3 regions of the Cedecea selenatireducens genome follow, and region 1 is predicted to be linked to each of the others. Evidence: predicted binding sites of a transcription regulator. Region 1 holds the regulator's gene; each other region holds the start of a gene.
What was found. The regulator Fur, encoded in region 1, represses iron uptake genes when iron is present. The targets are predictions, from matches to a motif close to ATAATAATGAGAACNACTATCAA.
Positions count from the first base shown of each region.

Region 2: ACE38U_RS08385 (TonB-dependent siderophore receptor) is a predicted target of Fur. The motif match lies at 1,983-2,005, and genes of this name have one in related genera.
Region 3: ACE38U_RS20410 (TonB-dependent siderophore receptor) is a predicted target of Fur. The motif match lies at 997-1,019, and genes of this name have one in related genera.

Region 1 is NZ_JBHIKW010000009.1:78,483-81,766, reverse strand. It holds gene ybfF (esterase) at 1-534, shown strand, start outside; gene ybfE (LexA regulated protein) at 667-945, shown strand; gene fldA (flavodoxin FldA) at 1,125-1,655, shown strand; gene fur (ferric iron uptake transcriptional regulator) at 1,935-2,381, shown strand; gene chiQ (ChiQ/YbfN family lipoprotein) at 2,480-2,806, opposite strand; gene chiP (chitoporin ChiP) at 2,853-3,284, opposite strand, start outside.
Region 2 is NZ_JBHIKW010000004.1:115,613-118,896, reverse strand. It holds gene ACE38U_RS08395 (ABC transporter substrate-binding protein) at 1-401, opposite strand, end outside; gene tyrP (tyrosine transporter TyrP) at 648-1,859, shown strand; gene ACE38U_RS08385 (TonB-dependent siderophore receptor) at 2,051-3,284, shown strand, end outside.
Region 3 is NZ_JBHIKW010000018.1:7,349-10,632, reverse strand. It holds gene cstA (pyruvate/proton symporter CstA) at 1-730, opposite strand, end outside; gene ACE38U_RS20410 (TonB-dependent siderophore receptor) at 1,121-3,284, shown strand, end outside.

The DNA.
Region 1 (3,284 bases):
AAAGCCACGTTTATCGGTCACTCTATGGGCGGCAAAGTGGTGATGGCGCTGGCGGCTCTTGCCCCCCAGCGCATCGATAAACTGGTGATGATTGATATCGCTCCGGTTAACTATCAGGTTCGCCGTCACGACGAGATTTTTGCGGCGATTCGTGCGGTCACTGAAGCAGGCGTTGAGACTCGCCAGCAGGCGGCGCAGATCATGCGCGAACACGTAGAAGAAGAAGGCGTCATTCAGTTTCTGCTGAAGTCTTTTGCCGACGGCGAGTGGAAGTTCAACGTGCCGGTGCTTTGGCAGCAATACGAAAGTATCGTTGGCTGGCAACCCGTTCCCGCCTGGCAGCATCCCGCCTTATTCATCCGTGGCGGGAACTCGCCGTATGTTGATGAAAGCCACCGCGAGGCGCTTTTAAGTCAGTTCCCGCAGGCTCGTGCGCACGTCATCGCTGGCGCGGGCCACTGGGTTCACGCTGAAAAACCGGAGGCAGTTTTACGCGCAATTCACCGATTTATCGACGCGGAACCGAAAAACTGATTAAAAACAGAACGACCGGCCAGCAGAAGTCGCTAACGCGTTGGCGGGAATGGCGCGCTGATGTATGATGGCGCGCTTAATTGCACCGGCACCCTGCCCCTGCAGCCAGAATTTCCTGTCAGTATCCTAATCATGGCAAAAGAACAAACGGACCGTACTACATTAGATCTGTTCGCGGACGAGCGTCGCCCCGGGCGGCCTAAAACCAATCCGCTCTCGCGCGATGAGCAGCTGCGTATTAATAAACGCAATCAGCTTAAGCGCGACAAAGTGCGTGGTTTGAAGCGAGTTGAGCTAAAACTGAACAATGATGCGGTCGACGCCCTCAACCAGCTTGCCGACGCCCGCAGCATCAGTCGTAGCGAACTGATCGAAGAGATGTTGCTCGAGCAGCTTAAAAAGCTGGGATAGCGCTTTCTGTTGCCCTGCCCGTCATCTGAAATCTCAAAAGGGTGAGCAAAACCATGTTGCAGACTGTGCACCCCGCCGTGATAGCTGTTTCCGCTGGTGGAGCTGTTCTGCTATGATTGCCCTATACGTGGGCATTGAACGGCCAGCATACTATTAAGTTTCAAGAGGTTATTTTACTCATGGCAATCGTAGGCATTTTTTTCGGCAGCGACACCGGTAACACCGAAAATATCGCAAAAATGATTCAAAAACAGCTCGGTAAAGACGTTGCTGAGGTGCATGACATTGCTAAAAGCAGCAAAGAAGATCTCGAAGGTTTCGACATTCTGTTGCTCGGCATCCCAACCTGGTACTACGGCGAAGCGCAGTGCGACTGGGATGATTTCTTCCCTACTCTCGAAGAAGTCGATTTCAACGGTAAGCTGGTTGCGCTGTTCGGCTGTGGTGACCAGGAAGACTACGCGGAATACTTCTGTGATGCGCTGGGTACCATTCGCGATATCATCGAACCGCGCGGCGCCGCTATCGTAGGCCACTGGCCGACCGCGGGCTACCACTTTGAAGCGTCAAAAGGCCTGGCAGACGACGACAACTTTGTCGGTCTGGCCATCGACGAAGACCGCCAGCCGGAACTGACCGCCGAGCGCGTTGAGAAGTGGGTCAAACAGATTTCTGAAGAACTGAATCTGGCCGATATTATTAACGCCTGATTTGTCTGGCGCAAATGCAGCGTTTGCGCCATCTTGATAGCTTGTAGCAATGAAAATAATTGCTACAAGTTTGTAACTTTCTCGTACATCCCTGTACAATGTCTTCCTGACAGCTTGGCTGATAATTACTGTAAATGGCGACGCCGCCACGATTTTTCAGCCTCATTTTGCACCATACTTGCGGTTCCCATTTAGAAGCAGCAGTTCTATAATGAGACGCATTACTCTTTACGCTCACTGCAGTTTGAGCGAATCGTTAAGCAACAGGACACTTTCCGCATGACTGACAACAATACCGCATTAAAGAAGGCCGGCTTGAAAGTCACGCTTCCGCGATTGAAAATCCTCGAAGTGCTGCAAGAGCCGGTAAATCATCACGTCAGCGCGGAAGACTTATATAAACGTCTGATCGACATGGGCGAAGAAATAGGCCTGGCGACGGTCTACCGCGTGCTGAACCAATTTGACGATGCCGGGATCGTGACCCGCCATAATTTTGAAGGCGGCAAGTCCGTTTTCGAGCTGACCCAGCAGCATCACCACGATCACCTTATCTGCCTCGATTGCGGCAAAGTAATCGAGTTCAGCGATGATTCTATTGAATCGCGCCAGCGTGAAATTGCCACACGCCACGGTATCCGCCTGACTAACCACAGTCTCTATCTGTACGGACACTGTGCCGAAGGCGACTGCCGCGAAGACGACACCGCGCACGATCCTAAATAAGTAATCCGCATTAACGAACGCTGCCGAACAGGTGGCGTTTAAAAGCAAAAACCGGCAGGTTTCCCTTGCCGGTTTTTTTATTGACTGAAAAAACGTAATCAGCTGTTATTCGCGCGAATTTCTTGCCAGATTTTATCGCAGCGAACCTTCGCGGCTTCATCATTCCCGCTCTTTCTTGCCTGAATGCATTTCTGATAATCCAGCACGCTCACGGTCTCTTTTTCAACAAACGCTTTGTGCTGTTTTTCCTGGCGCAGTACGTTCAGCACGCTCTGGCAGGCTTCGATTTTATCCGGGTTGCCTTCTGCGGTATTGATACAAGCGCTGTAAGCCTGCTTCAGATGTGAATCTTCCGGCGGAGCCGGGGGCTGAACGCAGGCGGAGAGCGTGAAAGCCACGGCGGTAACCAGCAGGATTTTTTTCATGTTCAGTTCCTTATAAAAAACGGGCGCTTGCGCGCCCGATTTAGCATTAGAAGATGGTGAACGGAGCAATAACGATAAATTTCACGTCACGCTCATCCTGGAACATGTTGCCGTAACCACCGCCCCAGCTTGGGATATCGGAGTGGTTGTCGTACTGAGTGAAGTGCAGTTTGAACAGCGTACCTTTCGCACGGCCTTCCTGCACGGTGTACATTGCGTCGAGGCTGTATGAAGACTCTTTGATCTTGTTGGATGCGATATCCTGACGGTTACCGGAAGCATCAAGCGCCCATGTGGCTGGTTTTGCATCCCATGCATAAACATAGGAGCCCCCAACAGCCCAACCCGGCAGATTCCAGTTGCTCAGGTCATACATTGCGCCGAAGAACACGGCTTTTTCGCCGTTGGCGTTGAAGTCAGAACGGTTATCCCACCACACATCGAGACGGCCGTTTGAAGAGGCATAGGTTGGCGTCAT
Region 2 (3,284 bases), on a different contig from region 1:
ATGACGCCGGTTTGCTCCAGCGCAGGCTTGGCTCGCAGTTGCGCAATCATGATGTCCGGCTGCTGGGCCAGCACGCTCTCAAGGTTTACTTCGCCCTGATCGCTAAAGCCCATATCAATAATCTTTGTGGCCTCTGGCCATTTGCGCTTCAGTACGTCCCAGGTTTGGGTATCCTGTTTTTTCGGCAGGTTATTCCAGGCCACGACGCGCTTGAACGGATCTTCGCGGTCGAGCAGTGCGAGGGAAAGAATGTCGCGTCCGTCCTGCAAAATGACGTGCTGCGGTTCTTTTTCGATAGTAATGCGCTGGTTATCCATGTCGGTAACCGTGATGGGATACGTGGTTGCGCCGCAGCCCGCCGAAGCGAGCAGTAACCCTGTCAGGACAAAATTTGCTTTCATTGATTGATGCTCTCCATGAGAAAGAGATTAGTTATTATTACTATTTATATTAATAAAGCCCTAATTCTCCCCGGCATGGCAAGCGCTCATTGGTTTAATTTTATTACGTGACAACGTCACTTAAACTCCATTTGGATTGTAAACATAACGATACACACACCGTAACTCTCATTTGACGCACCTGAGATTTTCCCTTACCCTGCGCGGCATAATTGCATACAGCTCTTCGTAAATTCAGAGGGAAGCGTGAAGAACAGGACTCTTGGCAGTGTTTTCATCGTGGCGGGAACCACAATTGGCGCAGGAATGCTGGCGATGCCGCTGGCTTCGGCGGGGGTAGGTTTTGGCGTCACGCTGCTGATGCTCGTCGGCCTTTGGGCATTGATGTGTTATACCGCGCTGCTGCTGGTTGAAGTTTATCAGCACGTCTCTGCGGACACCGGCCTTGGCACCCTCGCCCGGCGCTATCTTGGTCGCCCCGGGCAGTGGTTAACCGGTTTTAGCATGCTGTTCCTGATGTACGCTCTTACGGCGGCCTACATCAGCGGGGCGGGTGAACTGCTGGCCGCAAGCCTGAGTCAATGGCTTTCGACCTCAATTTCAGCCACCTCCGGCGTATTAATGTTTACCCTGGTCGCGGGCGGGATTGTCTGCGTCGGCACTCACATGGTGGACATGTTTAACCGCGTGTTGTTTAGCGCCAAAATCATTTTACTGGTGGTGATGCTGGCGCTGATGATGCCGCATATTCATCATACCAACCTGCTGACGATGCCGATTGAAAAAGGGCTGGCGCTTTCCGCTATTCCGGTAATTTTCACCTCTTTTGGCTTCCACGGCAGCGTGCCGAGCATCGTTAGCTACATGAACGGCAATATTCGTAAGCTGCGCTGGGTGTTTATCGTCGGCAGCGCCATTCCGCTGGTGGCCTATATCTTCTGGCAGCTCGCCACCCTCGGCGCGATTGACTCCGCTACCTTTACCGGGCTGATGGCCGAACACTCGGGACTTAACGGATTCCTGCAGGTTGTTCGTCAGGTTGTGGCCACCCCGCACGTGGAGCTGGCGGTGCATCTGTTTGCCGATTTCGCGCTAGCCACGTCGTTCCTTGGTGTTTCCCTGGGGCTGTTCGACTACCTGGGTGACCTCTTTGCCCGCAACCGCAAGGCTTCTGGCCGCCTGCAAACCGGGCTGATGACCTTCCTGCCGCCGCTGGTCTTTGCGCTGTTTTACCCGCAGGGCTTTGTGATGGCGCTGGGCTATGCGGGCGTTGCGCTGGCGGTGCTTGCCCTGCTGGTGCCTTCCATGCTGGTGTGGCAGAGCCGTAAGCAGCACGTCGATGCAGCCTGGCGAGTTGCGGGCGGCAAACCCCTGCTCGCGCTGGTCTTCGCCTGCGGTATCGCGGTTATCGTGATTCAGGGTCTGATTGCCGTTGGCCTGCTGCCGGAAGTCGGATAACCCCCTTCGCATTCACGCGGGACGCTCGTCCCGCGATCCCCTCTTTTCCTGCTTATTCCCCGCTAAATCATCAGGATTTTGGATAAAAAACCAGTAATTATGTAAGCAGAGTTAATATTGTAAATGCTAATTATTGTCATTATCATCTTAATTCCCATTATAAAATCGCTTCAGCACAGACAATAAACAACATGACTCGCATTTCATTTGGTTCTACTTTCGTTCGCCAGGCGCTTCTTAATTCAAAATTATTAATCATTTCAACCTTCATCGTGGGTGCCCCGGCTTTTGCGGCCGATAAGCCCAAAGAAGACACGCTGACGGTCGTGGCCAACGCTAACCCGGACGGCTCGTCAACCAGCTATACCCAGGATGACTCTGCCATCGCCTCGCGCAGCAAAACGCCGCGCAGCGAAATTCCGCAGTCCGTTAGCGTTGTCACACCTCAGGTGATTGACGATTACGCGGTCACTTCGGTCAACGACGCGATGAAGTTCGTCAGCGGCGTCGCGCAGAGTAATACCCTCGGCGGCATCGAGGACGGCTTTGTCAAACGCGGGTTTGGTTCGAACAGCGACGGCTCGGTGTTTATCGACGGCGTGCGCAGCAACCAGGGCCTGGCGATGGACTCCAGCATCGATCATGTTGAAGTGTTGAAAGGCTCGGCCTCCCTGCTCTACGGCATCCTGAACCCCGGCGGCGTAATTAACCTCGTCAGCAAGAAACCACAGTACACCTGGAACACCCACGTCAGCGGCACAAGCAGCAGTAACGGCGGCGGTTCCGGCATGGTCGACGTGACCGGCCCGCTCGGCAACGGTTTCGCCTTCCGCCTGGTGGCTGAACGCCAGCACGAAGACTACTGGCGCAACTTCGGCACCGATGAACACACGTTGATTGCCCCGTCCCTGAGCTGGTATGGCGATAAAGCCTCCTTCAACATCAGCTACGTGGAATATAAGTTCGACATTCCTTATGACCGCGGCACGGCGTTTATCAACGGTAAACCGCTGAACATCCCTTACGATCGCCGCATCGACGATTACGCCAACCACGCCTGGGGCAAGAACAAACGCCTGACGACCAATTACTCGTACAAGCTGGATGACACCTGGGAAACCAATCTGAACTACGCCTGGATGCAGCGCCGCTACGACAGCAACGAAGTGCGCGCCACGGCGGTCGATCCAAACAGCGGTATCGTCTCCCGCCGCGCGGACGCCAACCGCGGCTTTAACCATCAGACCGATTACGCGTCATGGGATATTAACGGCAGTCCGGAACTGCTGGGGATGACCCACGACATCACGCTGGGCGCGGACTACGAGCAAAACGAAACCTACAAAAAGTATTCGTACCGTGGGAAGGTGTCAAAAACCTTCAATATGAATAACCCGGTGTACGGCGAAGCGCCGGTAACCAACA
Region 3 (3,284 bases), on a different contig from region 1:
TTTCACTCTCAGCCACCCAGCCGCCGGAGATAATGGCAAATACCAGCATCACCAGGCCAATCACCGACACTTCGCCAATGCGCCCCGGGCGCAAATAGCGAATATAGACGCCCATAAACAGCGCCAGCGGGATGGTAAAGGCCACGGTGTATGTCCCCCAAGGGCTATGGGTCAGCGCCTTCACCACGATCATCGCCAGCACGGCGAGGATAATCACCATGATCATAAAGCAGGCCACTAACGCGATAACGCCCGCGGTGTTGCCCATTTCTTCTTTAACCAATTCCCCCAGCGAGCGCCCGTTGCGGCGCGTGGAGACAAACAGCACCATAAAGTCCTGTACGGCTCCTGCCAGCACCACGCCCGCCAGCAGCCAAAGCATGCCCGGCAGATACCCCATTTGCGCAGCAAGTACCGGCCCCACCAGCGGCCCCGCCCCGGCAATAGCGGCAAAGTGGTGGCCAAACAGCACTTTTTTATCCGTTGGGACGTAATCAAGACCGTCATTGTTCCGCACGGCCGGCGTCATGCGCGTGGCATCCACCGTCAGCACGCGTTTCGCGATAAACAAGCCGTAGTAGCGGTAGGCAATCAGGTAAATACAGACTGAGGCAATGACAATCCACAGCGCATTTATCTGCTCACCACGATTCAGAGCGATGTAGCCGAGGGCAAATGCGCCTATCAAAGCAAGCACGACCCAGACGAGGTGTTTCCCAAATCTATCCATCAATTTTGTCCGTTTTCTAAGTGGATACCGAGAGTTGTTACATTTTGTATCTAGCCTGGAATAGCGGTTCTCACAATCTGAAGCGGGCAAAACGCGGGGCATTTACCTCAGTTTGTTAATGAGATCACCTAAATATGTATCGCAACCGTAAAGTCGGCAGGTCAATTGTGGAATATCAGGTTGGTGAATGGTTAACGCGGGGATTGATAACCAGGGATGATTAATTAGCGGAATTAATTGGTTTTAAATGTCAACTGAGAAAGGCATTGATAATTGTTTTCATTTGCAATAGCGTGTTTCCGCACTTTCAACTCCAGGCACTTTTGCCGCGTCCTTCCTCATTTGGGAAAGGAGTTTACGGGACGCAGGCGGTGACACTCAGGATAAATAATGAACAATACATTATCGTACTCCCTCGCCACGTTGGTGAGTCTGGGCCTCTACGGCACTGCCTTTTCGGCGGCAGCAGAGACGGCACCCGTAGAAAATGAAGACACGCTGGTCGTCACCGCTGCCCAGCAAACGCTGCAGGCACCCGGCGTGTCGATTATCACCTCCGAAGAATTAAAGAAGCACCCTGTCGCGCGTGACGTCTCTGAAATCATTCGTACCATGCCAGGGGTTAACCTTACCGGCAACTCTACCAGCGGGCAGCGCGGCAACGGCCGCCAGATTGATATTCGCGGCATGGGGCCAGAAAACACGCTGATCCTGATTGACGGTAAACCGGTCACCAGCCGTAACTCCGTCCGCCTTGGCTGGCGCGGCGAGCGTGATACCCGAGGCGATGCCTCCTGGGTTCCGCCTGAAATGATCGAGCGTATTGAAGTCCTGCGTGGCCCGGCGGCGGCTCGCTACGGTAACGGCGCGGCGGGCGGCGTGGTGAACATTATTACCAAACGCAGCAGCAACGAGTTCCACGGCAGCTGGAATACCTATTTCAACGCGCCGGAACACAAAGACGAAGGCTCGACAAAACGCACCAACTTCAGCCTGACGGGGCCACTGGGGGATGACGTCAGCTTCCGGCTTTACGGCAACCTGGACAAAACGCAGGCGGATGCCTGGGACATCAACCAGGGACATCAGTCGCTGCGCACCGGATCCTACGCCAGCACGCTTCCTGCCGGCCGCGAAGGGGTTATCCATAAAGACCTGAACGGGCTGATCCGCTGGGAGTTTGCACCGATGCAGGCGCTGGAGTTTGAAACAGGCTACAGCCGCCAGGGCAACCTCTACTCGGGTGATACACAAAACACCAACAGCAACCAGCTGGTGAAGGATAACTACGGCAAAGAGACTAACCGCCTCTACCGCCAGAACTATGCCGTCACCTGGACCGGCGGCTGGGATAACGGCGTCACCACCAACTCCTGGGTGCAGTACGAACACACCCGCAACTCGCGCATGAACGAAGGCCTGGCGGGCGGCACGGAAGGGATCTTCGCCAATAATCAGTTCTCAGATATCGACCTTAGCGATGTGCTTCTGCACAGCGAAGCGAGCATTCCGTTTGACCTGCTGGTGAACCAAAACCTCACCCTCGGCAGCGAATGGAATCAGCAACGCATGAAGGATGGTTCGTCGAACAGCCAGTCATTGAGCGAAGGCGGTGCGATTCCGGGTATGTCGTCCACCATCCGCAGCCCTTATTCGAAAGCAGAAATCTTCTCCCTGTTCGCCGAGAACAACATGGAGATAACCAGCAGCACTATGCTGACGCCGGGTCTGCGCTTCGATCATCACTCCATCGTGGGGAATAACTGGAGCCCGTCGCTGAACCTTAGCCAGGAGCTGGTGGAAGACCTGACGCTGAAGCTCGGTATTGCCCGCGCCTACAAGGCGCCAAGCCTGTATCAGACTAACCCGAACTACATTCTCTATAGCCGTGGCCAGGGCTGTGCCGCGAGCGCAGGGGCCTGTTACCTGATGGGCAACGAGGATTTGAAAGCCGAAACCAGCGTCAACAAAGAGATTGGGCTGGAGTTCAAGCGCGACGGCTATCAGGCCGGGATCACCTGGTTTAGAAACGACTACCGCAACAAGATCGAATCCGGTTATTCGCCTGTTGCCTCTAACAGCAAGAAAACCGATATCTATCAGTGGGGCAACGTGCCAAAAGCGGTTGTGGAAGGGCTGGAAGGCACCATTAATCTGCCGCTGACGGACACCGTAAGCTGGAACAACAACCTGACTTATATGCTGCAAAGCAAAAATAAGGAAACCGGCGATCGCCTGTCGATCATCCCGGAATACACCCTTAACTCGACGCTGAGCTGGCAGGTTCATCAGGATATTTCGCTGCAAAGCACCCTGACCTGGTACGGCAAGCAGGCTCCGAAGAAGTACAACTACAAGGGCGAACCGGTTACCGGCAGCGACACCAACGAGGTCAGCCCTTATAGCATCATTGGCATGAGCGCGACCTGGGACGCGACCAAAAACGTCAGCTTAACCGCCGGCATTGATAACCTGCTGGATAAGCGCCACTGGCGCGCGGGTAACGCCCAGACCACCGGGAATGCCACCACCAACGCTTATATGTATGGCGCGG